3 regions of the Methylophilus sp. VKM B-3414 genome follow, and region 1 is predicted to be linked to each of the others. Evidence: predicted binding sites of a transcription regulator. Region 1 holds the regulator's gene; each other region holds the start of a gene.
What was found. Region 1 encodes sigma-54, which starts transcription at its own class of promoters, with help from an activator protein. Its sites were predicted from a motif close to TGGCACNNTTCCTGCT; they were not measured.
Positions count from the first base shown of each region.

Region 1 (10,641 bases):
CCCAATTGTATGGTGTATGCCATGCCCTCTGCCAGTGTCGGACAGTGCCGGATGGTCTGGCCATGGCAACCGATGGCTGTCACGGCCTCGGCACGGATGTCGGCGAGCTTAAGCAGTTGCTTGACGGCTTGCGCGTAGAGTTCTGCGAGCTGGTTAGCAACCACTGCGGCCTCGTGTAACTCGTTATTGGCGGGCGTGTGCAAGGCCAGTAGACGCTGTTTAAGCGCGTCAGGGTAGGGCAGAAAATAGGTGGCCGTTTGTCTCAGTTGCTCGCCCCATTGCGAGGTGAGCACGGCATCCACCCCGTCCAGGCTGGTGCCAGACATCAGTCCAATAAACAAACGTGGCTGGGAGCGATCGGCAGAAACTTGCATGGGTGTCATTTTAACACTGCTCCAGCCGCGCTTACAGAAATGCATGGGATTACGTTAAAATAGCTGTTTTACTTATTTGAGACGGTGCCATCAGTGCGCATCGTTGTATTTGACGGATACCCGCATGACCGATACCAAACAACCCTCATCTGAAGTGCCAGCATTGAGCCCAGAAATTGCCAAGGCGTTGGCCATTATCAAGCGTGGCGCAGATGAGTTACTGATCGAGCAGGAGCTGGTCGAGAAACTGAAAACAGGCAAGCCGTTACGTGTGAAAGCTGGCTTTGACCCTACCGCGCCCGACTTGCACCTGGGTCATACCGTCCTCATTAATAAATTGCGCCAGTTGCAGGATCTGGGCCATCAGATTTTATTCCTGATCGGTGACTTTACCGGCATGATTGGTGACCCGACTGGCAAAAGCGCCACCCGTCCACCCTTAACCGTGGAGCAGGTCAAGGCCAACGCCGATACCTATGCTGCACAAGTCTTTAAAATACTGGATCCTACCAAAACCGAGATTGTTTTCAACTCCAACTGGTTAAGTGAACTCGGTGCGGCGGGGATGATCAAGCTGGCTGCCAGCCATACCGTGGCCCGCATGCTGGAGCGCGATGACTTCTCCAAACGCTTCAAGGGTAATCAACCGATTGCGATTCACGAGTTTCTGTACCCGTTACTGCAAGGATATGATTCGGTCGCCCTGCAAGCGGATCTTGAGCTCGGTGGTACCGACCAGAAGTTTAACCTGCTCATGGGGCGTGAATTGCAAAAGCAGGCCGGCCAGTCGCAGCAATGTGTGCTGATGATGCCGCTGCTGGAAGGGCTGGATGGCGTCAATAAAATGTCCAAATCACTCGGTAACTACATTGGCATTAGCGAGGCGCCAGAGACTATTTTTGCCAAGATCATGTCGATTTCAGATGAACTGATGTGGCGCTATATTGATTTGCTGTCTTTTGCGACGCTGGAAACCATTGCCGAATGGAAGGCGCAAGTCGCCAGTGGCGCAAACCCCCGCAATATCAAGGTCGGCTTTGCCCAAGAAATTGTGGCGCGTTTCCATGGTCAAGCCGCGGCTGAAAAAGCCTTGCAGGACTTCCAGACCCGTGCCAAAGGCGGCATCCCGGATGACGTGCCCGAAGTTGAAGTGACCATTGAAGGCGACAGCATCGGCATTAGCCAATTGTTAAAACAGGCGGGCCTGGTTGAAAGCACCAGTGAAGCCATGCGCGCAGTGCAGCAAGGCGGCGTCAAGCTCGACAGCGTCAAGGTGGATGATAAGAATCTGCCTTTGACTAAAGGTGTGACAGTGATCGCACAGGTGGGTAAACGTAAATTTGCCAAGATCACAATCAGGTGATCGGAGCTGAGAAACAAAAAAGGCCGCATCTGCGGCCTTTTTTGTTTAGAGCGTTTTGCGCAAGTTCGCGGGCGGAATATTAAGGGACTCGCGATATTTGGCTATGGTACGGCGGGCAACGACGATGCCTTGTTGTGCCAGTGTGTCGGTGATCTGGTTGTCCGACAAAGGCTTTTTCGGGTTTTCTTCGGCCACCATTTGCTTGATCAAGGCTCGGATGGCGGTGGCAGAGCAGGAGCCGCCTGCGTCTGTGGCTACCGAGCTGCCAAAGAAGTATTTGAGTTCATAGACGCCACGCGGTGTGAGCATATACTTATGCGTGGTGACACGTGAAACTGTGCTTTCATGCAAGTCGAGTTCTTCGGCGATTTCACGCAGTACCAGTGGGCGCATGGCTATTTCACCATGCTCAAAGAAGTTGCGTTGGCGGTCTACAATGGCTTGCGACACGCGCAAAATGGTCGAGAAACGCTGCTGGATATTCTTGATCATCCATTTGGCTTCCTGCATCTGGCTTTGCAGGTATTGGCCTGAACTCTCGCGGTTGCGCTTGAGGATGTCCGCATACATCTGGTTGATGCGCAGTTTGGGGATCACGCCATCATTTAAGGAGGCGACCCAAATGCCCTTGATTTTTTTAACCACCACATCGTGCTGGATAAAGTGATCGTGACTAAAGCTGGAAAACTCGCTGCCGGGTCTGGGGTTTTGCTGGCGGATCAGGTGCTGCGCCGCCTTGAGTACCGCTTCATCGCAACCAAGCACCTTGCGCAGTTTGACAAAGTCTTTGTTGGCAAGCAGCGCCAGGTGGTCTTTGGCAATGGCAATGGCGGTTTGCAAGTGTGGCGTTTCTTGCGGCAAACGCGTCAGTTGCAAGAGCAGGCACTCGCGTAAATCGCGCGCACCTACGCCTACAGGGTCCAGATTCTGGATCAGCTTGAGGGCGGTTTCCAGTTCCAGCAGCTCGACCTCAAGTTCGAGTGGCAAGTGCTCCACAATCTCCTGCAGATCTTGCTCCAGATAGCCATCATCAGTGATGCTATCCAGTAGCAGTTTGACCAGGCTCATGTCACGTTGCGATAAATGTGCCAGTTGTATCTGATCAATCAGATGCTCGCGCAAACTGATGCTGGTGGTTTCCTGTCTGGAAAAGTCACTGTCTTCGTCTTCCTGATGATTGCGTCCGGCTTCGTCCCAGTTGCTGGTGCTGCCAAACTCTTCATAATCATCTTCAAACTCTGGCGGCGTGAATTCCTCGTTTAAATTGGGCAGGTCGCTCTCGCTCCCGCCCAGCTCATCGTGCAAGTCTTCACGCAGACTTTCTGCCGGTGCGGTGATCTCTTGCTGCGTTGCCATGTCAAACGAGCTGGCATCTGTCGGCTCAGCTTCTACAGTGGGGGGAGGCGGTGTGTTATCTTCAAACTCGCCTTCTTCACCGTCTGACATTTCCAGTAACGGGTTTTCCTGCAGGATGGTTTCCAGTTCCTGGTTCAGTTCCAGCGTGGAAAGTTGCAGCAAACGGATCGATTGCTGCAGCTGCGGCGTCAGCGCCAGATTTTGCGAAATACGTAATTGCAGGTTCTGTTTCATGACGGATTACAGCCTAAAATTCTTGCCCAGATACACTTCACGCACACCTTCGTTCTGAATGATTTCATCGGGCGTGCCTGCTGCAAACACAGCGCCTTCATTGACAATATAAGCGCGGTCACAGATATCCAGCGTTTCGCGCACATTGTGGTCGGTGATTAAAATACCAATATTCTGACTGCTCAGGTAGCGGATGATTTTCTGGATTTCGATCACCGCAATCGGATCAATCCCGGCGAACGGTTCATCCAGCAAAATAAATTTAGGGTCAGTGGCCAGGCAGCGCGCAATTTCAACGCGTCGACGTTCGCCACCAGACAAGCTGACGGCCTGACTGTTGCGGATGTGCTGGATATGCAATTGATCCAGCAAGGATTCAAGCCTCGCCTCACGTTGCTCTTCCGTATAGGGACGGGTTTCAAGAATGGCGAGGATGTTGTCGGTTACGCTGAGCTTGCGGAAAATGGATGCTTCTTGGGGCAGATAAGCCAAGCCCATGCGCGCGCGCTCATGCATGGGCGCGCGGCTCACGTCGGCGCCATTCAGCGTAATGTTGCCTTCATCCAGCGCAACCAACCCTACAATCATGTAAAAGCTGGTGGTTTTGCCTGCCCCGTTGGGACCCAGCAAGCCGATCACTTCGCCACTGCGTAACTCAAGCGTCGTGTTTTTGACGACGGTACGGCCCTGATAGGTTTTTTTCAGGCGGTTAACCTGCAAATGGTTCTGATCTGCTGCCATGGTTTCCATCTTTAAGCTTACTCTTTGCCTTGCTCACCAGTGTTTTCGGCAGGGGCAGGTTCGACCTTGAGTTGCAAGGAGCGATTCATCCGTAATCCCTGTTGAGAGGTTGGCTTGTTGTCAATGACAGGCGGTGTGGTTTTATTTTTAGGCTGTATGGTGGCCTTGACGCGGCTGCCAGCCGTCCCGTTCGGGTTGGCTTTGGTGCCGCCAATCACCTCGGCATACTCGGCATTGGCGTCGTAGCTGATGTAGTCCCCGGTCACGATGTCTTCACCACGTTTAACCCAGGCATTGGTATACAGTTGCACTTTATCCATGCGGGCGTTGTATTCGATACGTTGACCACTGCCTTGCATCCACTCGTCTTTACCGGTACGTTTTTGCTTGAATGTGGTGGGGTTGCCGGTACAGGTGCTATGTTGAAAGCCGTCCTGATCCTCGCGTACGATCATTTTGTCCGCCTTGATTTGCAAAGTGCCCTGATTAAGAATCACGTTGCCCGTGTAGATACTAATTTTTTTAGCATCGTTCACGGTCACGGTATCCGCCTCAAGCTCTATCGGTTGATCTCGGTCGGATTCTTCGGCCAGCACACTCAGCGGCATGGACAATAGCGCCCATACGCTCATGCAGATCGCTAAAAATAAGGGCTTGTGCGTGTTCAACTCATTTCTCCATAATCAACGGTCATTGGCGTTCTGTGTTTGACGCCTGGGCCGGGCTTGCCAAATTGCTGGCGACGGGTGGACGCTCATAATGCACATGTACCCGGTTAAACAATTGCATGGTATCAGCCCGGTTATCAAAACGCATGCCCGTGCCTGTAATCACTGTCGCCGGTTTTTGGCGGATGACCACCGGCTGGTCTGTGTGTGCTACCTCGGTATCCGGCTCCAGCCAAAGCCGCTCGGTTTGCATTTGTGTTTCTGGCTTGGTGGCGGAGGCTTGGCGGATCACCTTGACCTGTTTGCTAAACTCGACCAGTTTACCATTGGCGGAAACACGTCCTTGCTGACCATAAATTTGCGTGTAAGGCTTGTTCAGGCCAAACTGGGTAAAGCGTGGCCGCTGCAATTCTGTATAGTCATTGGCAGGAAAGTGGCGCATTTTTGCGGCCGCCAGCACATATTTGGTATTACCGGACGCATCCGTGCGGGTACTCACAAAGTTGTACAACATGTAGTCCGGCGCTTGGCGATTAAGTATGTTCATTTTGAGTGCTTGCTCTTGCACATTCTGGTTAATCCAGAAGGTCAGCAGCGCCAGCAACAGCATTAACGCAATCGGCAACAAAATGGGGTGTTTAAGCATGCCTGAATTCTAATGCCTGTATAAGCTAAACGACTTTGGCTTTCAATAAGTCATGCATATTGAATGCCCCTACCAACTGCCCTTGGGCATCGACTGCCAAAAAGCCATTTATTTTGTGCTGCTCCATCATGTTAACTGCTTCAACCGCCATCTGATTCGTCTCCAGCAAATACGGCTGTTTGTTCATCACGGAATCAATGGATGCCTGTGGATTGTTCTTGCCCTGCATAAACAAGCGGCGCAAATCGCCATCGGTAAAAATGCCTATTGGGCGTTGCGCGTGGTCCACAATAGCCGTGAAGCCCATGCCCTTGAGTGAAATTTGCGTGATGGCTTCCTGAATGGAGGCGTGTTGATCAATTTGGGGCACGGCCTCGCCGGTACGCATGACATCCTTGATGCGCACCAGTAGCCGTCTGCCCAAGCTGCCACCGGGATGCGAACGGGCGAAGTCTTCCGCAGTGAACTCACGCAAATCCAGCACGCAGAGTGCTAAAGCATCGCCAAGGGCCAAGGCCGCTGTCGTGCTGGCTGTGGGAGCCAAGCCGAGTGGGCAAGCCTCATGGCTCACGGCAGCACTCAAATGCACTTCCGACTCACGTGACAAGGTGGAGTCTTCGCTGCCCGTGATGCTCAACACCCGAGCACCGATGCGGCGGATCGCCGGTAAAATATTAATAATTTCATCACTCTCGCCAGAATTGGACAGCGCGATCACCACATCTTCTGCCGTAATCATGCCCAAGTCGCCGTGGCTGGCCTCGGCCGGGTGCATGAAAAACGCCGGTGTGCCGGTACTGGCCAAGGTGGCCGCAATTTTGCCGCCGATATGGCCAGATTTGCCCATGCCCGTGACCACCACCCGGCCCTTGCAGGCCAGAATCATATGGACGGCGGCCTCAAAAGCCGAGCCAATGCGGTCTGCCAGATGCCTGATTTCATCGGCTTCGTGCAACAACACCCCTCGTGCGCGCGACACGATATCGGGTGTTTTAACAAGATGGATGCCGGAATTTGCTGTCATCATGGCGGGTAAGTATAACAAGCGAGTTGCCTGACAATAAAGTAAAACACCCTTTTTTTACGGTTTTTTTATTCTCAGGCACATTTTTTGCATAAAACAAAGTTTTGTGGCACGATGCATCATCCTGAAACAATTGCGTTTCATAATAGACCTTGACCCTTCAGCGCTGGCTGATGGCGATCAAACCCCTGTTTGACCGGCTTGGTATAAATGCGTTAGAGCTTTGCATGTTTGATTCCCTGATACATCTTTTATTACTGCTGACCAGCTCGGTCTTCGCCGTGGGCTTGTTCCGCATCCTCGGCTTGCCTGCCATGCTGGCCTATTTTGTCATCGGCATCGTGCTGGGCCCGCACGCCCTGGGCTTGCTGGAGGATGAAGAGTCCGGTCGCCAGGTGGCCGAGTTTGGTATCGTGTTTTTGATGTTTAGCATCGGTCTCGAGTTTAGTCTGCCTAAGCTGTATGCCATGCGAAAAACGCTGTTCGGGCTAGGGGGCGGACAGGTCGTGCTGACCTTGCTGGCCAGTCTGGTGCTGGGCAAAGTGGCCGGGCTCAGCCTGACTTCTGCTTTTATCATTGGTGCGGCCATCACCATGTCCTCGACCGCGATTGTGTCCAAAATTCTGATGGAGCGTGTAGACCTGAACTCCAGGCATGGTCGTCTCAGTATCGGCGTGCTGCTATTCCAGGATCTGGCCGTGATTCCGATTCTGGTATTGATCCAGACGCTAGGCTCGCATAGCGATAATTGGCTGGATGTGCTGGGGCTGACGCTGTTCAAGTCGTCTGTACTGCTGTTTTTACTGTTCAAGTTCGGGAAAAACATCCTTAACTTCTGGTTTGAGCTGGTCGCCAAACAGCGCTCACGCGAGTTGTTTGTGCTCAATGTGCTGATGGTGACCCTGCTGATGGCGGCAGCCACCAACTATGTCGGCTTGTCCTTTGCGCTGGGGGCCTTTGTCGCCGGGATGCTGATTTCCGAGACCAAATACCGTTATCAGGTTGAATCAGATATTGCGCCTTTCCGCGATATCTTGCTGGGTCTGTTTTTTATCAGCGTCGGCATGCTGCTCGACGTTTCTGTACTGATCAATCATATTGTATTGATTGTTTTCCTGTTAGCCCTGTTCCTGGTGTTCAAGATTGGCCTGATTGCCTTTTTAACCAAGTTGTATGGCTTTGAGATGGGCGTGGGCGTCCGTACCGGCATTATTCTTGGCCAGGCGGGGGAGTTCAGTTTTGTGGTGCTGGCCCTGGGCTTGCAAACGCATTTGATCGACGGCGAGTCCCTACAGCTGGTGCTGTCCGTGGCCGTGCTTTCTATGCTGGTGGCGCCGTTCATTATTCAATATAACGGCAGGATTGCGCGCAAACTGGTCAAGAGTTATACGCGTAATAGCTACAAGGTGGTGGAGACTATTCAGGAGCACAGCCTCGATTTGCGCGACCATGTCATCATCTGCGGCTATGGCCGCAGTGGTCAGTATCTGGGCCGCTTTTTGCGCGAAGAAAATATCCCCTATGTGGCACTGGATATGGATGCCAGCCGCGTTCAGGAAGCCGCCGCCGCCGGTGAAAATGTGATTTACGGCGATGCAGGCCGCCGCTCTGTGCTTGAGGCGGCCGGGCTGGCCAGGGCCAAAGCGGTGATTGTCAGCTATGCCGAAACGCGTGGCACCATGAAGGTGCTGCATGTGATCCAGGAGAAATATCCGACCCTGCCCGTGATTGTGCGCACCCATGATGACAGTGAAATGGATTTGCTGCGAGATGCCGGGGCGGCAGAAGTGGTGCCAGAAATTCTGGAGGGCAGCCTCATGCTTGCCTCGCATGCACTGGTCACGCTGGGGATTCCGCTTAACCGCGTGGTCAAACGTATCCGTCTGTTCCGCGAAGAGCGTTACAAAATGTTCAAAGGTTACTTCCGTGGCGTGAGTGATGCGGATACGACCACCGCCGCTCTGCCACAACTGCATTCGGTAGAGATGTATAAAAACTTTTATGCGCATGGTTTGCGCCTGGACCATATCCCGTTTGAGGATTTTGCGGTCGAGGTCAAACAGCTCAGGCGTACCAATATGCCAGAACCGATTGCACCCAGACCGGATATTATTCTCAACGAAGGCGATATTCTGGTCCTGCTCGGTAGCAATGCCGCCCTGATCGCCATGGAAGTCTATTTGATTTCTGGCCGTAAACCGTAAGACAATAGAGGCCTGAGGCCCTGACTGTTGCAGCTCGGGGCCTCAGGCTTTTTCATTTTAAATACCGGGTCTTATGGCAAACACTTCAGTGGTCGTGGTCGGCGGTGGCATCGTAGGCTGCCTCACTGCCATGCAGTTAAAGAAACAAGGGCACACCGTCACGCTGGTTGAGCGCAATATCGTCGCTGCGCAAACGTCAGGGGAGTCTTCGTGGGCTGGGGCGGGCATCGCTTTTCCGCTGTTGCCATGGTTTTATCAGGAGATTGTCAACGAGCTGGCGCTGGCTGGTGCGCGCGCCTATCCAGCCGTCAGTGCAGAGCTCTTTGCCGAAACCGGTATAGACCCCGAATGCACGCGTAGCGGCATGCTGATCCAGCCGCCGTTTGACCAGCAAGCAGCCCTCGACTGGTGCCAGCGCTATGGACTGCAAGCAGAGTTGCAAGGAGATAACCTGCTGATTCCTGAAGTGGTGCAAATCCGTAACCCGCGCCTGCTACAATCGCTCAAAGCCTGGTTGATCAAGCATGGCGTCACTCTGCGCGAACAAACACAACTCATGCCTTTGCAAGAAGGTGCTTCCAGCATCCACACCTGGCAAACCACAACGGGCGACACCTTGTCGGCCGACCATTTTGTCGTCACCTCCGGCGCCTGGAGTTTTGAGCTACTCAAACAAACCGCTCTAAGTCTGGAGATCAAACCCATGCGCGGGCAAATGCTGTTGTATCAGATGTCCCCTGGCCTGCTACCGCATATTCTTTACCGTGAAGGTTTTTACATGCTGCAACGCCGCGATGGGCACTTGCTAGCCGGCAGTAGTCTGGAAGATGTCGGTTTTGATACCGGGGTGACTGAAAGCATGCGTCAGGAAATGCTGCAAAAAGCCGAGGCGATTCTGCCAGCCTTGCGAGGGCAATCAGTGATCAAACACTGGAGTGGCTTGCGCCCCGGCACGCCGCACAATATCCCGACCATAGGCCGTCATCCAAACATTGAAAATCTGTATTTGAATACCGGTCATTTTCGCTATGGTGTCACCATGGCACCAGAATGCGCGAGGCGGATTGCGGCATTGTTGGCTTAAGTAAAGAAGGTAATTCTTTAACTTTTTGGTAACAGTGGGTCTGCTTCGGCATACTAACCAACTTTCCTTTTCGCCTTTAGGCGAGTTACTTTTCTTTGCTTGCACTCAAAGATAAAGTAACCAAAAGAAAGTGCACCCCAGCTTCCGCTTGTTTCCTGTGCTACTCTGCTTGCCGAGCGGCCATCGAAACTCGCCCTGGCGGCTTGCACAAGACGCAAGCCACTGCGGAGCTCGGACAGCTGATGGCCGAGTACTCCCGCCAACCCTGCGTTGCTCGGCGCGTCAGATGGGGGCCCAGAAAACCATGCGACTGCTAGCGTCCGTGAATTAAAAAAGAATTAATTTTTGAACGGTCCAAATTTCAACAGTGTGACTTTGACGAGATAAATCCCATCACGCTGAGTAGCGGAAACAAAGTAAGGAAGAAGGGAGCGACTGTCTGAGCTCCGCGGCAGCTTGCATGGTGTGCAAGATGCCAGGGCAAGGCTCGTGACCGCTTACTTGTTGATCACTAAGACTGCAAAGCAGTCTGTTAAGGTCTAGGCTAACTCGCGTAGCGATGTTAAGCATAGCAACCGTAGCCAACAACGCACGGTAGCCGAAGGTCGTGATGGCTGGGTGCCCTCTTCTTTGGCTTCGGCCGCCACTACGTGGCTTAACCTAAAGGTTAGCCTTCGCCGCAACACTGCGTTAGTTGTGGTTACTTTCTGTGGGGAAAGCAACAGAAATTAACTTGACGAGAGGCGAAAGGAAATGTTTAGTGTGGTAACTTGTGTTGCTTAGTCCGCCAGCCAATCCCCACTTTTCCCACCATGCTTCTCGAGCACGCGAACACTTTGTATTGTCATGCCTCTATCAATGGCTTTGCACATATCGTAAATCGTTAACAGGCCAACCTGTACAGCAGTCAAGGCTTCCATTTCCACCCCGGTTTGCCCGGTGGTCTC
Region 1 is NZ_JAVTLI010000006.1:86,678-97,318, forward strand. It holds gene Q9292_RS06765 (anhydro-N-acetylmuramic acid kinase) at 1-374, opposite strand, end outside; gene tyrS (tyrosine--tRNA ligase) at 499-1,737, shown strand; gene Q9292_RS06775 (RNA polymerase factor sigma-54) at 1,783-3,327, opposite strand; gene lptB (LPS export ABC transporter ATP-binding protein) at 3,334-4,077, opposite strand; gene lptA (lipopolysaccharide transport periplasmic protein LptA) at 4,086-4,736, opposite strand; gene lptC (LPS export ABC transporter periplasmic protein LptC) at 4,759-5,382, opposite strand; gene Q9292_RS06795 (KpsF/GutQ family sugar-phosphate isomerase) at 5,408-6,409, opposite strand; gene Q9292_RS06800 (cation:proton antiporter) at 6,634-8,610, shown strand; gene Q9292_RS06805 (NAD(P)/FAD-dependent oxidoreductase) at 8,684-9,694, shown strand; gene moaC (cyclic pyranopterin monophosphate synthase MoaC) at 10,474-10,641, opposite strand, start outside.

Region 2 (10,641 bases), on a different contig from region 1:
TGCAGCAAACGAAACAGCCCGCCGTGGGTCTCGCGTGCTCCGGCAATATGCAGGGGCTGCGGGTGACGGTTAAACGCGACCGAGCCCAGCAATCCGGCCGGAAGACCGACCAGGTTGGTGCTGTACCAGTCTTGCGGGCTTTCTTCCGCCTGCATGCCAGCGAGATGCAGCCTTAAACCGGACGGTTTTCATTCGGGTTGCGTACTGGCCCCATCAATTGCAGGCCTTCTTCATAGGTGATTTCCGGATAGTTGGCGCTAAAACTCATGGCCTTGGCAATCACCGCATCCAGTTTGCCCGCAGTATCCAGTTTTTTCAGATCATTCTTTTCCAGGTGCAACAGTTCCAGCAACTCGTTATAAACCGTGGCCTCATCAATTGGCAGGATGTAAAAAGTGCTGCCGTTCATCTTGACCGTGTATTTTTTCAAGAGGTCGATATTGTTGCAAAACAGGATGTATTTTCCTTCAGGCAGCAGGGCATCTTTCAATGCTTCAACCAGCATTTCCAGATAGCCGAAAGACAGCAGATAGCCAGTAAAAAATGGCATGCCATTTTCGCCTTCCTGCGCGTAGGCCATGACTTGGTCACAGGTAATTTCAGGTGGACGCGCTTCATCAGCCACTTGCGGAGCAAATTTAATCGCCAGTTCGCCGCGAAACCCAAAGCGCCCTGGCACTTTGGTGGCATCTTTAAACACTGGGTTTTGCAAACGGTGCTCTGAATTGAGTTTGCCGAAAATGGTGCTTTCCATGGTGGTCATTACAATGTTCTCCTAAAGAAATGAAGCCAGGGGTTACGCTGGCTGGTTACGAATAAAGTCTGCGGTTTTTAAAAAAGCCTGATCCAACTGTGCCCTTAACGTGGCATCTGCCACCACCTCCAGCACGGCACGTCGCATGCATAACATCCAGGCATCCCTTTCTGCCTCGCCGATGCCAAACATGGCATGTCGCTGGCGCAAGCGCGGATGTCCGCGTGTGTTGCTATACACCTTGGGGCCACCCAGCCATTCGATCAGAAACTGCACCAGCACCACCTTGGTTTCAGACAGGTCTGCCGCATGCATGGCGCGGATCGCTGCAGCTTCTGGTGCCGTATTCATATGAAAATAAAAGCGCTCGACCAGATGGGTAATGGCAGCTTCTCCACCGATTTGTGCAAAGTGCGGATTGCCTTGAATTTGCGCGATTGGCTTGTGTCGGCTGGTATCCAAAGCCGGATTAATGGGGGGTAATGGCTGGTGCATCATGACCTCGCTGGGAACTGACAGATGGTCCTGATTCAGCAAGTGTTGTACCAACAGCTATGCCATTCAGTCTGCAGAAAGTAAATATCCAGTCTGGATGCGGCCTGGCGGCCAATTGGTTAAGGGAATAGCCCATTTGAAAGCTGCTGACCGCGAGCAGGAAGGTTTGTTTCATACCGCACGCTGTGCACCGCTTTTGTCGTGTTTGCGACAGAAGGTATTTAAGGAAGCTTCGTCTGCGTTTTTGTGAAAATATAAATATAAATCAAATACTTAACTTTTATTTTTTCTGTTGGCACGCTCCTTGCCATACACAGGCTACATGGCCGACACCCTCCATCGCCTGATAAGAAAAGTGATTAGGTTGCGATTCGGAATCGGAAGATGGCTGCGTAAAGCGACGAATTTTTCATTTAAACCTAAGGAGCTTCATTATGGCTGCATTACGTCAAATTGCATTTTATGGCAAAGGTGGCATCGGCAAGTCCACCACTTCTCAAAACACGCTGGCTGCGTTGGCCGAAATGGGTCAGAAAATCCTCATCGTCGGTTGCGACCCTAAAGCCGACTCTACTCGCCTGATTCTGCACGCAAAAGCACAGGACACCGTGTTATCTCTGGCTGCCGAAGCCGGTTCTGTCGAGGATCTGGAAATCGAAGATGTGATGAAAATCGGTTACCGCGACATCCGTTGCGTGGAATCCGGTGGTCCAGAACCTGGCGTGGGTTGCGCAGGTCGCGGTGTGATTACTTCGATCAACTTCCTCGAGGAAAACGGCGCCTATGACGGCGTGGATTATGTCTCCTACGACGTATTGGGTGACGTGGTGTGTGGTGGTTTCGCTATGCCGATTCGTGAAAACAAGGCACAGGAAATCTACATCGTCATGTCCGGCGAAATGATGGCGATGTATGCCGCCAACAACATTTCCAAAGGCATCCTGAAATACGCCAACTCCGGCGGCGTACGTTTGGGTGGACTGGTATGTAACGAGCGCCAGACTGACAAGGAACTGGAACTGGCTGAAGCACTGGCTGGCAAACTGGGTACCAAACTGATCCACTTTGTACCACGTGACAACGTGGTGCAGCACGCCGAGTTGCGTCGTATGACCGTGCTGGAATACGCCCCGGACTCCAAGCAGGCTGAGGAATATCGTCAACTGGCGCAGAAAGTTCACGCCAACGCCGGTAACGGTACCATCCCGACCCCGATCACCATGGATGAGCTGGAAGACCTGTTGATGGACTTCGGCATCATGAAGAAAGAGGATGAAACACTGATTGGTAAAGCGGCGACTGCAGCTTAATGAGTCTTTGGCAGGGGGCTTTGCCCCTTGCCAACCCCTCCAGAGACGGTTTCAAAAGTTGAGGAGGTTACTTCCGGGCAATTTCAACAATTTTTGAAAAGTTTCTTTTTATCACTGGTTTTTAGTCGAACATAGGAGACAACGATGAGTGCGACTGCTGAAACAAAAGTCAACGGCGCCGAGCTGATTCAGGAGGTGTTAAAAGCCTATCCTGAAAAGTCCGCCAAAAAACGTGCAAAACATTTGAATGTGTATGAAGAAGGCAAATCCGAGTGTGATGTGAAATCCAACATCAAATCGCTGCCAGGGGTAATGACCATCCGTGGTTGTGCCTACGCCGGTTCCAAAGGCGTGGTATGGGGCCCGATTAAAGACATGGTGCATATCTCGCACGGCCCGGTCGGTTGCGGCCAGTATTCCTGGGCGTCACGCCGTAACTACTACATCGGTACCACCGGTATCGACACCTTCGGCACCATGCAGTTTACCTCCGACTTCCAGGAAAAAGACATCGTGTTTGGCGGTGACAAAAAACTGGAAAAAATCATCGACGAGATTCAGGTACTGTTCCCGCTCAACAAGGGCATTACCGTGCAGTCCGAGTGTCCAATTGGTCTGATCGGCGACGACATCGAAGCCGTGTCCAAGAAAAAAGCCAAAGAGTACGAAGGCAAGGTGATTGTGCCTGTACGTTGCGAAGGCTTCCGTGGCGTGTCGCAATCGCTGGGTCACCACATTGCCAACGACGCCGTGCGCGACTTTGTGTTTGACAAAACCGACCCTGACAAAAACAAATTCGAGTCCAGCCCGTATGACGTGGCCATTATTGGTGACTACAACATCGGTGGCGATGCCTGGTCCAGCCGCATCCTGCTCGAAGAAATGGGCCTGCGCGTGATCGCCCAATGGTCCGGTGACGGCTCGATTGCCGAGCTGGAAAACACCCCCAAGGCCAAGCTCAATATCCTGCACTGCTACCGCTCGATGAACTACATCAGCCGCCACATGGAAGAGAAGTATGGGATCCCATGGGTAGAGTACAACTTCTTTGGCCCATCCAAAATCGAAGAATCCCTACGCAAGATTGCCAGCTTCTTTGATGACAGTATCAAGGAGAAAACAGAGCAGGTGATTGCCAAATACAAAGCGCTGACCGATGCCGTGATTGCCAAATACAAACCACGCCTGCAAGGCAAAAAAGTCATGCTGTTTGTCGGTGGCCTGCGTCCCCGTCACGTGATTGGTGCCTATGAGGATTTGGGCATGGAAGTGGTGGGTACCGGCTACGAGTTTGGCCACAACGATGACTATCAGCGTACCACTCACTATGTTAAGGACGGCACCCTGATCTATGACGATGTGACCGGCTACGAGTTTGAGAAGTTTGTGGAAGCCGTGCAACCAGATCTGGTCGGTTCCGGCATCAAGGAAAAATACGTGTTCCAGAAAATGGGCGTGCCTTTCCGTCAAATGCACAGCTGGGATTATTCCGGCCCTTACCACGGCTATGACGGCTTTGCGATTTTTGCCCGTGACATGGACATGGCGATTAACAACCCGGTATGGGGCTTGACCAAAGCGCCATGGCAACAAGCGGCTTAAGAGGAGAACTGAACATGAGCCAGAATGCTGATAAGGTTTTAGACCATTTTGAACTGTTTCGCGAACCCGAATATACGGAAATGTTCGCCAACAAGAAAAAGAATTTTGAATTTGCCGTGCCTGCCGATGAAGTGAAAAAGCAGGTCGAATACGCCAAAACGCAAGAGTACAAAGAGAAAAACTTTGCCCGCGAAGCGTTGACCGTGAACCCGGCAAAAGCATGCCAGCCACTCGGGGCCGTATTTGCTGCGAATGGTTTTGAAGGGACATTGCCCTTTGTGCACGGCTCACAAGGCTGCGTGGCATACTACCGCTCGCACTTCAGCCGTCACTTTAAAGAGCCGACTTCCTGCGTGTCCTCTTCCATGACGGAAGATGCAGCCGTGTTTGGTGGCTTGAACAACATGATTGATGGTTTGGCCAACTCGTATAGTTTGTACAAACCAAAAATGATTGCGGTTTCTACCACCTGCATGGCCGAGGTGATTGGCGATGACCTTAACGCCTTTATCAAGACCTCACGCGAAAAAGGCTCCATCCCGGCCGACTATGATGTGCCGTTTGCCCACACGCCAGCGTTTGTCGGCAGCCATATCACTGGCTACGACAACGCGCTCAAAGGCATTCTCAACTACTTCTGGGATGGCAAGGCCGGTACCGTGCCTGCGCTGGAGCGCAAGCCCAACGACAGCATCAACTTTATCGGCGGGTTTGACGGCTACGTGGTCGGCAACAACCGTGAAGTGAAACGCATGTTCAACGAGTTTGGCATCACCCCAACCATGCTGTGCGACCCGTCCGACGCCTGGGATACACCGACTGATGGCGAGTTCCGTATGTATGACGGCGGCACTACCCTGGAAGACACCGCCAACGCGATTCATGCCAAAGGCACCATCGTCATGCAGTCCATCTGCGCCGAAAAAACGGCCGACTATATCCAGAGCAAAGGCCAGGAAGTGGTCAAGCTGCATCACCCGGTAGGCGTGAAAGGCACGGATGAGTTTCTGATGGCTATTTCCAAACTGTCAGGTAAGCCTATTCCTGCCAGCCTGACCAAAGAGCGTGGCCGTCTGGTGGATGCCATTGCCGACTCGAGTGCCCATATCCACGGCAAGAAATTTGCCCTGTATGGTGACCCTGACCTCATGCTTGGCCTGACCGGATTCCTGCTGGAACTCGGTGCAGAACCTACCACCGTGCTTTCCACCAACGGTGACGATGCCTGGGCCGCCAAAGTACAAGCGCTGTTTGATGCCAGCCCGTTTGGCAAAAACTGCAAGGTCTATCCGAAGAAAGACCTGTGGCACATGCGCTCCCTGTTATTTACCGAGCCTGTCGATTTCCTCATCGGCAACACCTACGGTAAATATCTGGACCGCGACACCGGCATCCCGCTGATCCGGTTGGGTTTCCCGATTTTTGATCGCCACCATAAACACCGCTATCCGGTGTGGGGCTATCAAGGTGCCCTCAACGTGCTGGTCACTATCCTGGACAAAATCTTTGACCAGATGGACATCAGCACCAATGGCATCGCTACCACCGATTACAGCTTCGATATTATCCGCTAGCCTGTGATTGAAAGCCTACCGGGTAGGGCGGTTCGATGTCTGGCCCGGTAGCAATGTAGTCCTGTCTCTTCCCCCACTTTACAATGATCGATTGTTGAGTGTTTAAGCCTCCCGGATGGGAGGCTTTTTTTATTCGGAGGCACTGACCATCGGTGTGCATGCCGGTTCCATATCAGTCGATGGACTGGCACCCAGACATTCACGACATAACCCATCCGTTTGTCGCAAACCTTACAATCAAAATAGTCAGTAAATATATTGTTAACTCATTGTTTTTAAATGGATATAAAAGCTATACATAGCTTGGCACAGCCTGTGCTATCTCTAGGGTAATACATGCGGAGATGTCACGATGCGACAAAGCAAGCCAGTCATCAACGATACCACCTTGCGTGATGGGGAGCAGACAGCTGGGGTAGCGTTTAGCCGTGCCGAGAAATTACAGATTGCGATGGCTTTGGCCGAATTGGGTGTACCAGAGCTGGAGGTCGGCATCCCGGCCATGGGCGAGGCGGAAATTGCCGATATACGCGCAATTGCGGCGTTGCAATTGCCTACCCGGCTGATGGTCTGGGGGCGCATGACCGAGGGCGATTTGCTGGCATGTTTGCGCACCGGGGTGCGTCATGTGAATTTGTCCTTGCCGGTGTCGGATTTGCATATTGAGCGCAAATTGCGGCGTGACCGGGCGTGGGTGTTGCAGCAGGTGGCGCAGCTGGTCTCGCAGGCTTGCCAAGAGGGCTTGCAGGTGTCAGTGGGCGGTGAAGATGCTTCCCGCGCCGACCCGCAGTTTTTGCAGCAGGTGGTGGCGGTGGCCGAGACGGCGGGCGCTTGCCGCTTTCGTTATGCCGATACCCTGGGCGTCCTTGATCCGTTTACCACGTATGAGCGCATTGCGGCTTTGCGTGCGGTCACTTCGCTGGACATCGAAATGCATGCGCATGACGACCTCGGCCTGGCCACTGCCAATGCATTGGCGGCAATTCGTGCCGGGGCCAGCCATGTCAACACCACGGTCAATGGCCTGGGTGAGCGTGCGGGCAATACGCCGCTGGAAGAAGTGGTGACCGCTCTGTGGCGCATCCACGGGCTGGATGTGGGGCTGGACATGCATGCCTTTCCAGAGATTTCGCAGCTGGTGGCGCAGGCGTCGGGGCGGGCCGTGGCGCTCAATAAAAGCATCGTCGGTGCGGCGGTGTTTACCCATGAGTCCGGCATGCATGTCGATGGCCTGCTCAAAGACCCGGCTACCTACGAAGGCTTTGACCCGGCTGCAGTCGGGCGAGAACGGCATCTGGTGCTGGGCAAGCATTCCGGTAGCCACAGTGTGCGCCATGTCTATGCGCAGCTGGGTATACGCGTGCAACATCACGAAACCGAATGGCTGCTGCAACGCATACGCCAGTTTGCAGTAAACACCAAGCGCAGCCCGGCCAGTGATGAGCTCAAACTGTTTTATCTCGAAGGCCAGACCACACCGGGGAGACTGTCATGCATGTAAATTCGCCAGTGCAGTCTGGCTTGCTAGCCCTGTTGCGCGAAGACCTCGCCTGCGTGTTTGAGCGTGATCCGGCTGCACGCAACCGGCTGGAAGTGTTGCTGACCTATCCCGGCTTGCACGCTACCTTGCTGCACCGTATCTCGCATGGCTTGTGGCGGCATGGCTGGCGGTTTGCTGCGCGCTGGCTGAGTTATGTCACGCGCATGCTGACACAGATTGATATCCACCCTGGCGCCAGCATCGGCCGCCGCTTTTTTATCGACCATGGCTGTGGTGTTGTTATCGGCGAAACCGCGGTGGTCGGCAACGATGTCACCCTGTATCACGGCGTGACGCTGGGCGGTGTGTCGTGGAATCCGGGCAAGCGGCATCCTACCCTGTGCGATGGTGTCATGGTCGGCGCAGGTGCCAAAATTCTTGGGCCGGTGGTGGTGGGCGCACGGGCCAGGGTAGGCGCCAACTCGGTGGTCATCCATGATATTCCGGCCAGGATGACGGTGGTCGGTATCCCCGGTCGCGTGGTGCTGCCTGACAACGCCAGACGCCAGCCACAGCAGGGCATAGACCTCGACCACCATCTGATGCCGGACCCGGTGGGCAAAGCGGTCACAGCTTTGCTAGACCGTATTGATCAACTGGAGCATACCCTGGCGGCGATGCGTGACAACCAGCAAGCCGCTTCCGAAGCCTTGATACAGCACAGCGTCGCCGAGGCGCGTGCACGCAAACGTTTCGATTCCTGAGCCTGCATTTCCTTTTTATGTTTGGAGAACCCTGATGAGTGCCTTGTTATCACAGATGCAATCTTTTTCTGCTGCCGAAGAGTTTTTCGCGTTTCTCGGTGTCGCCTATGACCCGCAGGTGGTACATGTCAATCGCCTGCATATCCTCAAACGCTTTCAGCAATATCTGGTGCGTGACCCTGTGAGCCAGACCTTGCCCGAGAACGAGCAGCGCAATGCCTATCAGCGCTTGTTGCATGCGGCTTATGACGACTTTGTACGCTCCAATGCCGCTACTGAAAAAGTGTTCAAGGTGTTTCAGGAAGCCGATGGCAGCAAGACTTTTAATCTCAACAGTCTGAAACAAACATTGCCTTCACAACGTGCCTGATTTGTCGGGTTTGCGACAAATAATTTTAATGTGAGTTTTGCTTATAACTAACTGATTTTTATATATAAAAATAATTTTTTTAGCATGGCATGGTTGTTGCAATACTGAAATAAAAGGCCGGGTGTTTCTGGTCTGTCATCCAGGTAAAGTCAGGCAAAAGGAAGGATTCGATATGCATATTGTGGTTTGTATCAAGCAGGTGCCAGACAGTGCACAAATTCGGGTGCACCCGGTGACCAACACCATTATGCGTCAGGGGGTGCCGACCATTGTGAACCCGTATGATTTGTTTGCGCTGGAAGAAGCCTTGCGCCTGAAAGATGAATATGGCGCGCGCGTGACCGTGCTCACCATGGGGCCACCGATGGCCGAGGCGGCCTTGCGCAAGGCGATTTCTTATGGCGCAGATGACGCCGTACTGGTGACCGACCGTATTTTTGCCGGGTCTGACACCTTGGCCACCAGCTATGCGCTGGCTGCGGCCATCCAGCAGATCAGCAAAGATATTCCTGTTGATTTGGTGTTTACCGGCAAGCAGACCATTGATGGCGATACTGCGCAAGTCGGCCCCGGCGTCGCAAAACGGCTGGAGATGCAGTTGCTCACCTATGTTTCAAAAATCCGTTCGCTGGATACTGACAGACAGGAAATCGTGGTCGAGCGCCGTTCTGAGGGCGGCGTGCAGGTGCTCAAAACCAAAATCCCCAGCCTGATTACTGTGCTCGAAGGCAATAACGAAATGCGTTTTGCCACCATGGCCAATATGTTCCGTGCTGCCCGTTATCCGGTCAAAATCTGGAACAAAGATGCCGCCGGGATTGAAGATCCGACCAAAACCGGCCTGAAAGGCTCGCCTACCGTGGTTTCCAAAGTGTTTGCACCGACACCACGCGCGACCAAGGCCGAGATCATTCAATGCGAAAGCAACGAGCCCAAAGACCTGAGCGTGACCTTGCTCGCCAAAATGTTTACCAAGTTTCCCAACATCGAGAAAGAGCTGCTGAAGCGGTCGGCTTGAACAGATCCAGGGAGTATGAAGTAAAGGAATCCATATGAGTGAAGAAACCAAAAAACCGGCACCGGCAGGCAAGAAGAAATTTGAGCTTGATGAGCGTCTGAAAGCGTATAAAGGCGTCTGGGTGTTTATTGAACATGAGCGCGGCGCCATACATCCCGTTTCGCTGGAATTATTGGGCGAAGGCCGCAAACTGGCCGATATGCTGGGTGTGGAATTGGCCGGCGTGGTGATGGGTCCCCCCGGAGAGACCACCCGCAGTTTTTGCCAGGAGGCCTTTTACCATGGCGCAGACCTGTGCTACCTGATTGAAGACCCGCTGCTGCAAGATTATCGTAACGAGCCTTATACCAAAGGGCTGACCGATCTGGTCAACAAATACCAGCCTGAAATCTTGTTCCTTGGTGCAACCACATTGGGCCGCGATTTGGCAGGCAGTGTCGCCACCACGCTCAAAACCGGCCTCACTGCTGACTGTACCGAGCTCAATATCGACCTCGACGTGCGCAGCCTGCTGGCGAGTCGCCCAACCTTTGGCGGCTCCTTGCTGTGTACCATTCAGACCCTGAATTATCGGCCGCAAATGGCCACGGTGCGGCCACGTGTGATGGCAATGCCAGAGCGCGACGCGACGCGCAATGGCCGCATCATTGAAGACACCCTGGGCATGATAGAAAGCAGCATCATTACCAAAGTGCTGGAGTTTATCCCGGACGAGATGCAAGACAAACCGCAACTGCCATTTGCCGACATTATCGTCGCCGGTGGTCGCGGCATGAAAAAGCCGGAAAACTTCAAACTGATCTGGGAACTGGCGCAAGTGCTGGGTGCCGAAGTCGGGGCTACGCGCCCCGTGGTGCAGGCCGGTTGGGTGGAACTGGACCGTCAGGTCGGGCAATCTGGCAAAACCGTGCGCCCCAAACTCTATATCGCGGTGGGCATTTCTGGCGCCATCCAGCACAGGGTCGGCATGGATGCCTCGGATGTGATTATCGCCATCAACAACGACCCCAATGCGCCGATTTTTGACTTTGCTCACTATGGCATTGTCGGCAATGCCATGACCATATTACCGGCGCTGACCGAGGCATTTAAGGCACACCTGGCAACCGCAAGAAAGGCAGGCTAAGCATGAGTGAAAAATTTGATGTGATCATTGTGGGCGCGGGCCCGTCTGGCAACGCCGCCGCCTTGCGTCTGGCACAGGCGGGGCTCAGCGTGCTGCAATTGGAACGTGGTGAAAGCTCAGGCTCGAAAAACGTACAAGGTGCGATTTT
Region 2 is NZ_JAVTLI010000001.1:117,050-127,690, forward strand. It holds gene Q9292_RS00545 (NAD(+)--dinitrogen-reductase ADP-D-ribosyltransferase) at 1-155, opposite strand, end outside; gene Q9292_RS00550 (hypothetical protein) at 173-763, opposite strand; gene Q9292_RS00555 (group II truncated hemoglobin) at 797-1,303, opposite strand; gene nifH (nitrogenase iron protein) at 1,684-2,559, shown strand; gene nifD (nitrogenase molybdenum-iron protein alpha chain) at 2,704-4,161, shown strand; gene nifK (nitrogenase molybdenum-iron protein subunit beta) at 4,176-5,735, shown strand; gene nifV (homocitrate synthase) at 6,088-7,236, shown strand; gene cysE (serine O-acetyltransferase) at 7,227-7,979, shown strand; gene nifW (nitrogenase-stabilizing/protective protein NifW) at 8,014-8,349, shown strand; gene Q9292_RS00590 (electron transfer flavoprotein subunit beta/FixA family protein) at 8,522-9,367, shown strand; gene Q9292_RS00595 (electron transfer flavoprotein subunit alpha/FixB family protein) at 9,402-10,493, shown strand; gene Q9292_RS00600 (FAD-dependent oxidoreductase) at 10,496-10,641, shown strand, end outside.
Region 2: a site for sigma-54 is predicted at 6,040-6,055, ahead of nifV (homocitrate synthase). Genes of this name have one in related genera too.

Region 3 (10,641 bases), on a different contig from region 1:
CACACGATATTAACCCATGGAATAAGCAAATTGATATAGCCCATTTGGGTATAGGCAATAAAATAGTTTTTTTAATAAATTTAATCACTTAAAAACCACAGTATTCACTTTTATCTTATCTAAAAATATTGATGTCAACCAAATCTAAGAATACTTCGTTTCATGGTTATGCGAATCGCACTCAAGAACTCAAATTATTTTTTTCGATGCTTCGAACAATATGTGGTGTTGATCGAAAAATCGCTTGCTCTAATCCTGCTCATTTCTTTTTGCCAAATAAGTTTTGCTGAAAATCTTGCATACATTACGAATCAAGGCAGTGACACCGTATCCGTGCTGGATATCGCCAGCAAGCAAGTCACGCGTACCATTGCGGTGGGCAAAGCCCCGGTCGGGGTGGCTATCGCACCTAAAAAGCAGCGCGTGTATATCAGCAACGCTAATAGCCAAACCGTGTCAGTCATCAATAGCGCCACCCAACAAACAGTGCAAGAAATTCCGGTCGACGCCCAAGCCGTTGGCATTGCTTTAAGCCGCGACGAGAAAACCTTGTTCGTGGCCGATTGGGGCGGTGAGCAAGTGATTGCAGTGGATACTGCGCATCCTGAAAAACAGCAAACCTTCAAAGCGGGCAAAACCCCTTCCGGCTTACTGGTCAGTGCGGATAACAGAAAACTGTTTATCGCCAACCGCGACAGTAACGATGTCACCGTGGTCGATACCAAAACCTTGAAAACCATCGCGCAAGTGCCCGTTGGCCTACATCCTTTTGCGCTGAGCTTGAGCCCGGATGGTAAAACCGTGTTTGTCGTTAATGTGGTCAGCAACACGCTGACCTTGCTGAATGTAGAGACCTATCAGGCCAGCACCGTCAAAACCGGGCAGCATCCTTATGGCGTGGCGATCAGTCCAGATGGCCGTCGTGCTTACGTGAGCAACAATCACGCCGAAAGCGTGTCGGTAATTGATTTGACCAATGGCAACACCATCAAAACCATCGCTGTGGGCGAATATCCCGAGGGCATTGAATACGACAAGGCCAGCAATCAGGTACTGGTCATCAACTGGGGCACAGACAATGTCTCCATCATTGATGCACTCACCAATACCGTGACGCAAACGATCAGCAGTCCCAAGTTATGCCGCTCTTTCGGGCAATTTATTCTCGAAGCGAAATAGCAAGAAAAGGGCTGTACAGAGCCAAAGCAACCTATTTTTTGATTTTTTCACAGGATGACCAATGAATTAGTCGCAAAGAAGTTTATTTTTGGGTAAAGTCTCGGATTGTTTTTTAAAACACTTTGACCGCTTACCGATCCACGCCGAGCTTTAGTTTTAAAAGCGTTTTAAAAGTCTGTAAATTTCAGGAGATATGTAATGAAAAAATTTCTAGGCATGATTGCAGTTTCTTTATTGCCGTTGATCCCCCTCACCGCTGGTGCACACGGTGCAGCGGCCTTGCGCTTTGAAAAAAGCGTCACCATCAAAGCGCCAGCTGCAAAAGTATGGGCATTGGTCAAAGACTTTGGTAACGAACAAGCCTGGCACGCGGGTGTTGTGTCTACCACCGTAGAGCAGAAAAAAGATGAAAACGGCGACGATGCCACCTACCGCACCGTCAAACTGAAAAACGGCGGCGTCATGTACGAAAAACTGCGTTTCATTGACGACGCTGGCATGCGTGTTAAATATGAATATGTGTATGAAAAAAGTACATTACAGTTTGCTAACTTTTACCCAATGATCACAGTGACGGCCAACGGCAATGACACCGTCGTTTCAGTCAAAGGCAGCTACACCCGCGCCGACTCCTCCAATATTCCTAAACCTGAGCAAAACGACGATGCCGCGACCAAGGCGCTCGACGACTTTTTTGACCCAGGTCTCGACAGCCTGAAAAAGGTTGCCGAATCGGGAAAGTAATTAGCCAGGGTTCTGGAAAAAAATCGCAAGGCAACAGTAAACCCTGGTGGAAATTCTGGTAAGTCTTACGTTGTAAACAACACTGTTTTTGCAAATCAGTCACGGCCAAAAGCAAGCGACTGGCACCAAGTAAAGGGATTGTGTACCACACAATCCCTTTTTTGCATTGCGCCAAACCACCTGCCCAAAACCATCACCTATCCTGTCAAAGATGGGCAAAGCCTGTCACTTTCTGTCAGCTTAACTAATCGCAACCAAGCCCTCACTTTTTAAATTCAATTCGAAGAAATAAAGCATAAAAACCCTTTAATTCATATTTTTCAATCAGTTACATTCAACAAAGACAGACTGGCACGACTGTTGCTTTAGGGTTAGCCAACACTGTTGAAAAAGCAGTGACTTAAACAAAGAAGTAACTGACTTTAAACTTGACTTGAAGGAAAACATGATGAAAAAACACGCACAACAAGGTTTTACCCTGATTGAATTGATGATCGTAGTTGCGATTATTGGTATTTTGGCTTCAGTAGCGATTCCGGCATACAGCGATTACACTAAAGAAGCCGCTGATGGCGCCTGCTTAGCAGAAGCGAGTGCTTATTCAACTGTAGTTTATTCGGCAATTGCGCTATCAAAAACCATTCCAGCTCATAACGCAAAAGCTTGTAATCAAATTACTACCCCTGTAGCAACTGCCACTAACTTCGCAGCTGTTCCAAAAGACAACAAAGGCACTGGCGCAACCATATCTTGTGATTTGTTAAACGGCGGCACTTGCACTAAAACTGCTGCTTCATCTTAATATCTAGTTAAGTAATAGTAACCATCAAAAAGCCCTGTGTAAGCAGGGCTTTTCACTATAGGAGTATTGATGAAAGCACATCACTTTGGCTTCACGATGGTTGAGTTAATGATTGTTATCGCTATATTAGGTATTTTAGCTTCAATAGCTATTCCAGCCTTTCAAACTTACAGAAAAGATGCTGCTAATGGCGCATGCTTATCAGAGGCTAATATTTATGCGAGACGTGTCTATGCGGACATTCAATTAAATAAAGCATCCACAGCAATTCCAGCGCCAATTGCGAAAGCATGTGATTCCATCAATAGTGGACTAAAAGTTGTTACAGTTACTAGCTTCACCTCAATTGCTCGTTCACCAGGTGCCGCAACAATCTCTTGCGACTTAAACGCCGGAACACCTTGCACTATTACTGCAACACAGCCTTGAGGAAAGTTTCCTTTTATAGTGTTTTATTTCAAACAAAGCACCGCTTAAGAGCATACAATGTCAATGTAAAATTTCTAAACATTGATAGAACAGCTTTATACTTTAAAGCAACATAAAGGCTTCATGAATGTTAGAAACAATCATCGTCAATAACAGTGGAAATGAGTCTGCTTTAATTCTTTGGAAACACGGATTAGGCGCTGACGGCCATGATTTCGAACCCGTGGTGCAGATGCTCAACCTGCCCCATATCAAATTCATCCTGCCCCACGCCCCTTATCGTCCGGTATCGCTGAATAACGGCTACGAGATGCGTGCCTGGTATGACATTTTTGGGCTACAGCCAGACAGCCCGCAAGATGAAGCCGGGATTAACAGCATGCAAGCGACATTAAATGCGATGATAGAAGCAGAAATTGCGCAGGGCATCCCGGCTCACCGCATTTTACTGGCAGGGTTCTCGCAAGGCGGGGCAATGGCGTTACATACAGCGACGCGTTTTCCGCAAACGTTGGCAGGCGTTCTGGCGCTTTCCACATACTTACCCTTAAAGAGTCAACTCTCCCAAGAAAAACACCCAGCCAACCAGCAGTGCCCCATCTGGATGGCGCATGGCCGTTTTGATAGCGTAATTACCATGGCAACCGCGCAAGCTTCGCGGCAAACACTGGAGGCTGCTGGCTACGCGGTGGAGTGGCATGAATACGATATGCCACACAGTGTGTGTGACGAAGAGCTCAATGATATCCGCCAATTTTTGCTCAAGGTGCTGCCACCAGCGCAATAACCCTATCTTGAGAATAATCCCGCAAGCAGGGGGAGTTTTGTTAAAATAGCCAGCGTTTTCATAGGCCTATTTTCATGAGTGCTCCCAAAAAAACACCGTCTGCGGTGAGTGATCAACCCAGTTTTGCCGAACGCCTGGCGGCGCTAGAAACCATCGTCAAGCGCATGGAGTCAGGTGAATTGCCGCTGGAGGCCTCGCTGGCAGCCTATGCCGAGGGCGTGCAATTGTTACAAGCTTGCCAGACCTCGTTAGAGCAAGCAGAACAAACCGTGATGCTGCTTAACCAACAACAGCAACTGACGCCCTTCGAAGCGAATTAACCCGCCAGCCACTTTCCTGTTTATTCATGACTACTTCTGCTTTTGTCTTTGATCATTGGGCACGCGCACATCAACAACATGTGGAGCAGGTGCTGGCTCGCCTCTTGCCCGGTGAGCAAATATTGCCTGAACGCCTGCACGAAGCCATGCGTTACGCGGTGCTCGGTGGAGGTAAACGGGTCCGCGCCTTATTGAGTTATGCCGCAGCAGAACTGGCAGGCACCTCCAGAATGGCGGCTGACGCCAGTGCGGCAGCGGTGGAGTTGATACACGCATTTTCATTGGTGCACGACGATATGCCCTGCATGGACGATGATGATTTGCGGCGAGGCAAGCCGAGTTGCCATAAGCAATATGATGATGCCACCGCACTGCTGGTCGGCGATGCCTTGCAAACGCTGGCGTTTGAATGCATTGCTGAGACGCAAGCGCCACAAGCGCTCAAGCAAGTGCAGGTACTGGCACAAGCGACCGGCTCACGTGGCATGTGTGGCGGCCAAAGCATCGATTTGCAGAGTACGGGCAAACGGCTGACGCGCGCTGAGTTAGAGACCATGCATCAATATAAAACTGGCGCGCTGATCCGAGCCGCGACATTACTTGGCGCTTATGCGGCGCCAGACACCGCACCGGCATTAATTCAGTGTTTGGAGCAATACAGCCAAAAGATGGGGCTGGCATTTCAGGTTGTCGATGACATTCTCGATGCAACGGCAGATACGCAAACCCTGGGCAAAACGGCTGGCAAGGATGCGCTGCAAGACAAGTCTACCTACGTCAGCCTGCTGGGGCTGGAAGAGGCAAAAACACTGGCAGAAGCACTTTATGCTGAAGCGCTGCAATTATTGGCAGGCTATGGTGCCCAGGCGGATCCGCTGCGCGGGATTGCCAAATTTATTTGTGAGCGTCCTTTTTAATCATGACTTCACTGTTGTCCCGTATTCAATCCCCCACTGAGTTACGCGCACTCGAGCGCACACAACTCAAAGTGCTGGCTGCAGAGCTGCGAGCATTTCTGATTCAAAGCGTCTCGCAAACAGGGGGGCATCTCGCCTCTAACCTTGGCGTCGTCGAACTGACCATTGCGCTGCATTACATTTACAACACGCCGGATGACCGTCTGGTATGGGATGTCGGCCATCAAACCTATCCGCACAAAATCCTGACCGGCAGACGCGAAGCCATGGCAAGCCTGCGCAAGGCGGGCGGGATTGCCGGTTTTCCCAAGCGCGACGAGAGTGAATACGACACCTTTGGCACCGGCCACTCCAGCACCTCGATTTCAGCAGCACTAGGCATGGCGGTGGCCGCCAAAGCGCAAGGACTCGATCGCCGCAGTGTTGCCATTATCGGTGATGGTGCCATGACCGCAGGCATGGCGTTTGAGGCGCTCAATAATGCGGGCGACATGGATACCAATATCCTGGTGATCCTCAATGACAACGACATGAGCATTTCCAACAATGTGGGCGCCCTCAACAATTACCTGGCCCGCCTCATGTCGGGCAAGTTGTATGACAGCGTGCGCCGTAGCGGTAAAAAAGTGCTGGATATCATGCCGCCCGTCAAAGAATTTGCCAAACGCGCGGAAGAGCATGCCAAAGGCATGGTCACGCCCGGCACCCTGTTTGAAGAGTTCGGGTTTAATTACATCGGCCCGATTGATGGCCACGACATAGACACGCTGGTGGATACGCTGGGCAATATCCGCCAATTGCAAGGGCCGCAGTTCTTGCATGTGGTCACACAAAAAGGCAAAGGCTACAGCCCGGCCGAAGACAACCCGAACAAATACCACGGCGTGAGCAAGTTTGATCCGGAAAATGGCCACAGCCTGAGCCACAGCGACCGTCCGACTTATACGCAAGTGTTTGGTGATTGGCTGGTAGACATGGCCGCAGCAGATGACAAACTGATAGGCATCACGCCTGCCATGTGTGACGGTTCCGGACTCAATCGTTTTGCAGAGACGTATCCGGCACGCTATTTTGATGTCGGTATTGCTGAACAACACGCATTGACCTTTGCTGCTGGCATGGCGTGCGATGGCCTTAAGCCCGTAGTGGCGATCTACTCGACCTTTTTACAGCGCGCTTACGACCAATTGATCCACGATATTGCGCTGCAAAAACTGGATGTGTTACTGGCGATTGACCGTGCCGGGCTGGTCGGTGCCGATGGCCCCACCCATGCTGGCAGCTTTGATTTAAGCTTTTTGCGCTGCATCCCGGAGATCGTCATTATGGCACCCAGCGATGAAAACGAGTGCCGGCTGATGCTGTCTACCGGCTACCACTACCCTGGGACTGCGGCCGTGCGCTATCCGCGCGGCAGTGGCATCGGTGCCACCGTGTCGCCCACGTTAGCGACGCTAGAAATCGGCAAAGCCAGCCAAGTCAGACAGGGCGTAAAAGTGGCAATTCTGGCGTTTGGCAGCATGCTGCAGCCTGCGTTACAAGCTGCAGAAGCTTTGAATGCCAGCGTGGTGAATATGCGCTTTATCAAGCCGCTGGATGAAGCGATGGTGTTGCACATGGCGCAAACCCACGACTACCTGGTCACGGTGGAAGAAAACGCTGTACAGGGTGGAGCTGGCGCTGCCGTCATGGAGTGCTTGCAGTCGCATGGCGTAGTGAAAGCCATCCGCTGTCTGGGACTTCCTGACCGTTTTATTGATCACGGCAAACATGAAACTATGCTTGCGGATTGTGGTCTAGACGAGACCGGTATACGCTTGGCTATTGAGAAATTAATTTCCGAGTAGTAAACTCAACTATTAACTAACAGGCGGGCATCCCCGCTATGGAACCCTAATGAATCAACCCGTGATCCCCACAACGATTGAAGACGTACAAAATACGCCTGACGTGCGTCGTCTGGACATCAACAAAGTCGGCATCAAATCTATCCGTCACCCTGTGATTGTCAAAGACAAAACAGGCGGCGAACAACATACCGTAGCGATGTTTGATATGTTTGTGCACTTGCCGCACAATTTCAAAGGCACGCATATGTCTCGCTTTGTCGAGATATTGAACATGAACGAGCGTGCCATCTCGATTGATTCATTTGAAACCATCTTGCGTCAAATGGTGGAGCGCCTGGAGGCTGAATCAGGCTATGTGGAAATGCGTTTCCCTTACTTCATCAACAAAGCGGCGCCAGTATCTGGTGTGAAAAGCCTGCTTGATTATGAAGTAACGTTTATCGGTGAAATCAAAAACGGCCAGTTCGAGATTACCGTCAAGGTTATGGTACCAGTGACCAGCCTGTGCCCATGCAGCAAGAAAATTTCAGACTACGGCGCACATAATCAGCGCTCACATGTGACTGTGACTGCATTATTGAGCGAGTTTATGTGGCTGGAAGACTTGGTGACTCTGGTTGAAGAACAAGCCTCTTGCCAGTTGTATGGCCTGCTCAAGCGTCCAGATGAAAAATTCGTTACCGAGCGTGCCTATGACAATCCAAAATTTGTCGAGGATATGGTGCGTGACGTCGCAGCACAACTCAATGATGAAAAACGCATCATCAAATACGTCGTTGAATCTGAAAACTTTGAGAGTATTCACAACCATAGTGCATATGCCTTGATCGAGAGAGACAAACGCGTTCAGTAATCTGTTTTGACAAAGTTTCAGTGTAGGCTAACATCGATTTCGATGTTAAGCGAAGCGGCCGAAACTAAAACTTTGAGAGTATTCACAACCACAGTGCTTATGCGTTAATTGAAAAAGACAAACGTCTTTCATAAACAACGCATGCAAATAAAAACGGCCTATCAGGCCGTTTTTTTATATCTGCTGAACTGTAGGTACTAATGACTAAACATGCCATTGCGCGCATAAGGTTGGTGCAGATGCAGGCCCACCGCCACGATGATCGCCCCCAGGAGCGGAAACAGCGCCGCTAGCGTAAACGTTAATTGGCCGCCTAAATACTGCAAAGCAAAGCCCCCGAGTAAGCCACCCAGCGCGCCACCTACCCCGTACGCCACACTGTTATATATGGCCTGCCCTTTGGCCTGGTGACGGCCATTAAAATATTGCGTCACCACCTCGACAGAGGCCGCATGAAAACTGCCAAAGGTAAACGCATGCAGGGTTTGCGCCAGTAATAACAACCACAGTTGATCTGGCACCAGACCCATCATGGTAAAGCGCACCACGCCAATCAGCAGGCTCACCAGCAAAATGGTTTTGAGTTTAAAGCGTGCCATGATCCAGGGCATTTTCATGAAAATGCCAATTTCGCAAATCACGCCTAGCGACCATAACCAGCCGATCATGCCTTTGCTATAGCCATGCTCGGCCAGATAAATCGAATAAAAGTTATACATGAGCCCATGCGCGGTCACCATCATGGCGCAGCCAATCAGCAGAGACATCACGGCAGGCTGCTTCAGAATTTGCCACACTGAAAAATCATCCTGCGCATGCGGGGGGACATGCGCCTCAGGTAATAACCAGGTCAGGCCAAACAAGCTGCATTGCACCAGCAGAATAAACCAGAGCAGGCTGCCTATGCCAAACCAGTCCGTCAGGTAACCGAGTAAGACTGAGGCCACAATAAAGCCCCAGGAGCCCCACAAACGAATTTTGCTGTAGTGACCGTTGGTGCTAGCCAAATGCGCCAGTACCAGCGACTCCGACAGCGGCAAGGTGGAGCTGGTAAATAAACTTAAGGCGACCATGACAATAAACATGGTCTTGAAATCATGGGCCCAAAAGATGGCGACAAAGCCCAGCAAGCCGAGAAACGCGGTCACGCGTATCCAGCGTACACGTTGCCGGGTATGGTCAGCCAGCCAGCCCCAAAGATTGGGCGCGACGATCCGGCTCAACTGAAACAGCGACATGAGGATGCCGATATCGGCAGGACTGAAGGATTCGGCCGTCAGATAAAGCCCCCAGTAGGGAACGAACGCACCGACGAAAAAGTAGTAGATGAAATAAAAGCGCGACAGATTAAAGTGTAAGGCGTGGCTCATGACAGGTGTGCGCTTTAAAGGTCACCGCCCAGGCGCAGGCCATGGGCGGGTGAAATTACAGACGAGGCGTGTTTGAATGCACGTCCGCATTCTGGCCACGATGACGCAGGGCATGATCCATCAGCACCAATGCCAGCATCGCCTCTACGATAGGCGTGGCCCGGATGCCGACACATGGGTCATGACGACCCGTGGTTTGCATCATGATCGCCTCGCCAGCCTGATTAATTGAACGACGCGCTTGCGGGATACTGGACGTGGGCTTGAACGCGACATTGACCACAATGTCCTGACCGCTGGAAATGCCGCCCAAAATACCCCCGGCATGGTTGGTGGCAAACCCTTCTGGCGTCAACTCATCACAATGCTCGCTGCCGCGCTGGGCAATCGAATCAAACCCGGCACCGATTTCCACGCCTTTAACGGCATTAATGCCCATCATCGCATGCGCAATATCGGCATCCAGACGGTCGAAAATCGGTTCGCCCAGACCAACCGGCACGCGTTCGGCCACCACAGTAATCTGAGCACCGACAGAATCGCGCTCGCTACGGATCTGGTCCATATAAGCTTCAAGTTGCGGCAACATCTCGACATTGGGGGCAAAGAAAGCATTGCCCTCATGTGCCAGCGCTTCCCAGCCCACAAACGGCACCTTGATTTCACCGAGTTGGCTCAAATAGCCGCGGATTTCTACGCCGTATTGTTGCTTGAGCCATTTTTTGGCAATGGCGCCGGCGGCAACCCGTACCGCAGTTTCACGCGCACTGGAACGGCCACCGCCACGGTAATCGCGAATGCCGTATTTCTGGGCATAGGTATAATCTGCATGCCCAGGACGGAAAGTGTCCATGATTTTGCTGTAATCCTGCGAGCGCTGATCTGTATTGCGAATCAGCAAACCAATCGGTGTACCAGTCGTTTTGCCTTCAAACACACCAGACAAGATCTCCACCTCATCGGCTTCTGCCCGTTGCGTCACATGGCGTGACGTTCCAGGCTTGCGACGGTCAAGATCCACTTGCAGGTCGGCAGCACTCAACTCCAGCCCTGGCGGACAGCCATCCACAATCCCGCCAATGGCCGGACCATGCGATTCGCCGAATGAGGTCAGGGTAAACAGGGTGCCGATGGTATTGCCAGACATGTGAACTCTCACTGAATAATTTTGTTTATTTTATCATAGACTGCCTGCGACCCCGCCCACGGGTTGATTTCCGGGCCTTGAACGCTTATGCTGAAACGGCTTATTGATCTGGGACCATGATGGCTAAACGCAAGCACCCGCACCGCAAACATCGACTGTTAGGCAAGCCGCAAACCGGCACCGACACGACCGCGCAAACAGAGTCAACCGCCGCCTGCATTCATAAAATTTGCTACAACACGC
Region 3 is NZ_JAVTLI010000003.1:670,362-681,002, reverse strand. It holds gene Q9292_RS05550 (beta-propeller fold lactonase family protein) at 223-1,179, shown strand; gene Q9292_RS05545 (SRPBCC family protein) at 1,378-1,923, shown strand; gene Q9292_RS05540 (prepilin-type N-terminal cleavage/methylation domain-containing protein) at 2,369-2,725, shown strand; gene Q9292_RS05535 (prepilin-type N-terminal cleavage/methylation domain-containing protein) at 2,795-3,154, shown strand; gene Q9292_RS05530 (alpha/beta hydrolase) at 3,282-3,941, shown strand; gene Q9292_RS05525 (exodeoxyribonuclease VII small subunit) at 4,016-4,261, shown strand; gene Q9292_RS05520 (farnesyl diphosphate synthase) at 4,288-5,178, shown strand; gene dxs (1-deoxy-D-xylulose-5-phosphate synthase) at 5,181-7,025, shown strand; gene folE2 (GTP cyclohydrolase FolE2) at 7,075-7,881, shown strand; gene Q9292_RS05505 (MFS transporter) at 8,079-9,251, opposite strand; gene aroC (chorismate synthase) at 9,307-10,398, opposite strand; gene corA (magnesium/cobalt transporter CorA) at 10,518-10,641, shown strand, end outside.
Region 3: a site for sigma-54 is predicted at 2,273-2,288, ahead of Q9292_RS05540 (prepilin-type N-terminal cleavage/methylation domain-containing protein). Genes of this name have one in related genera too.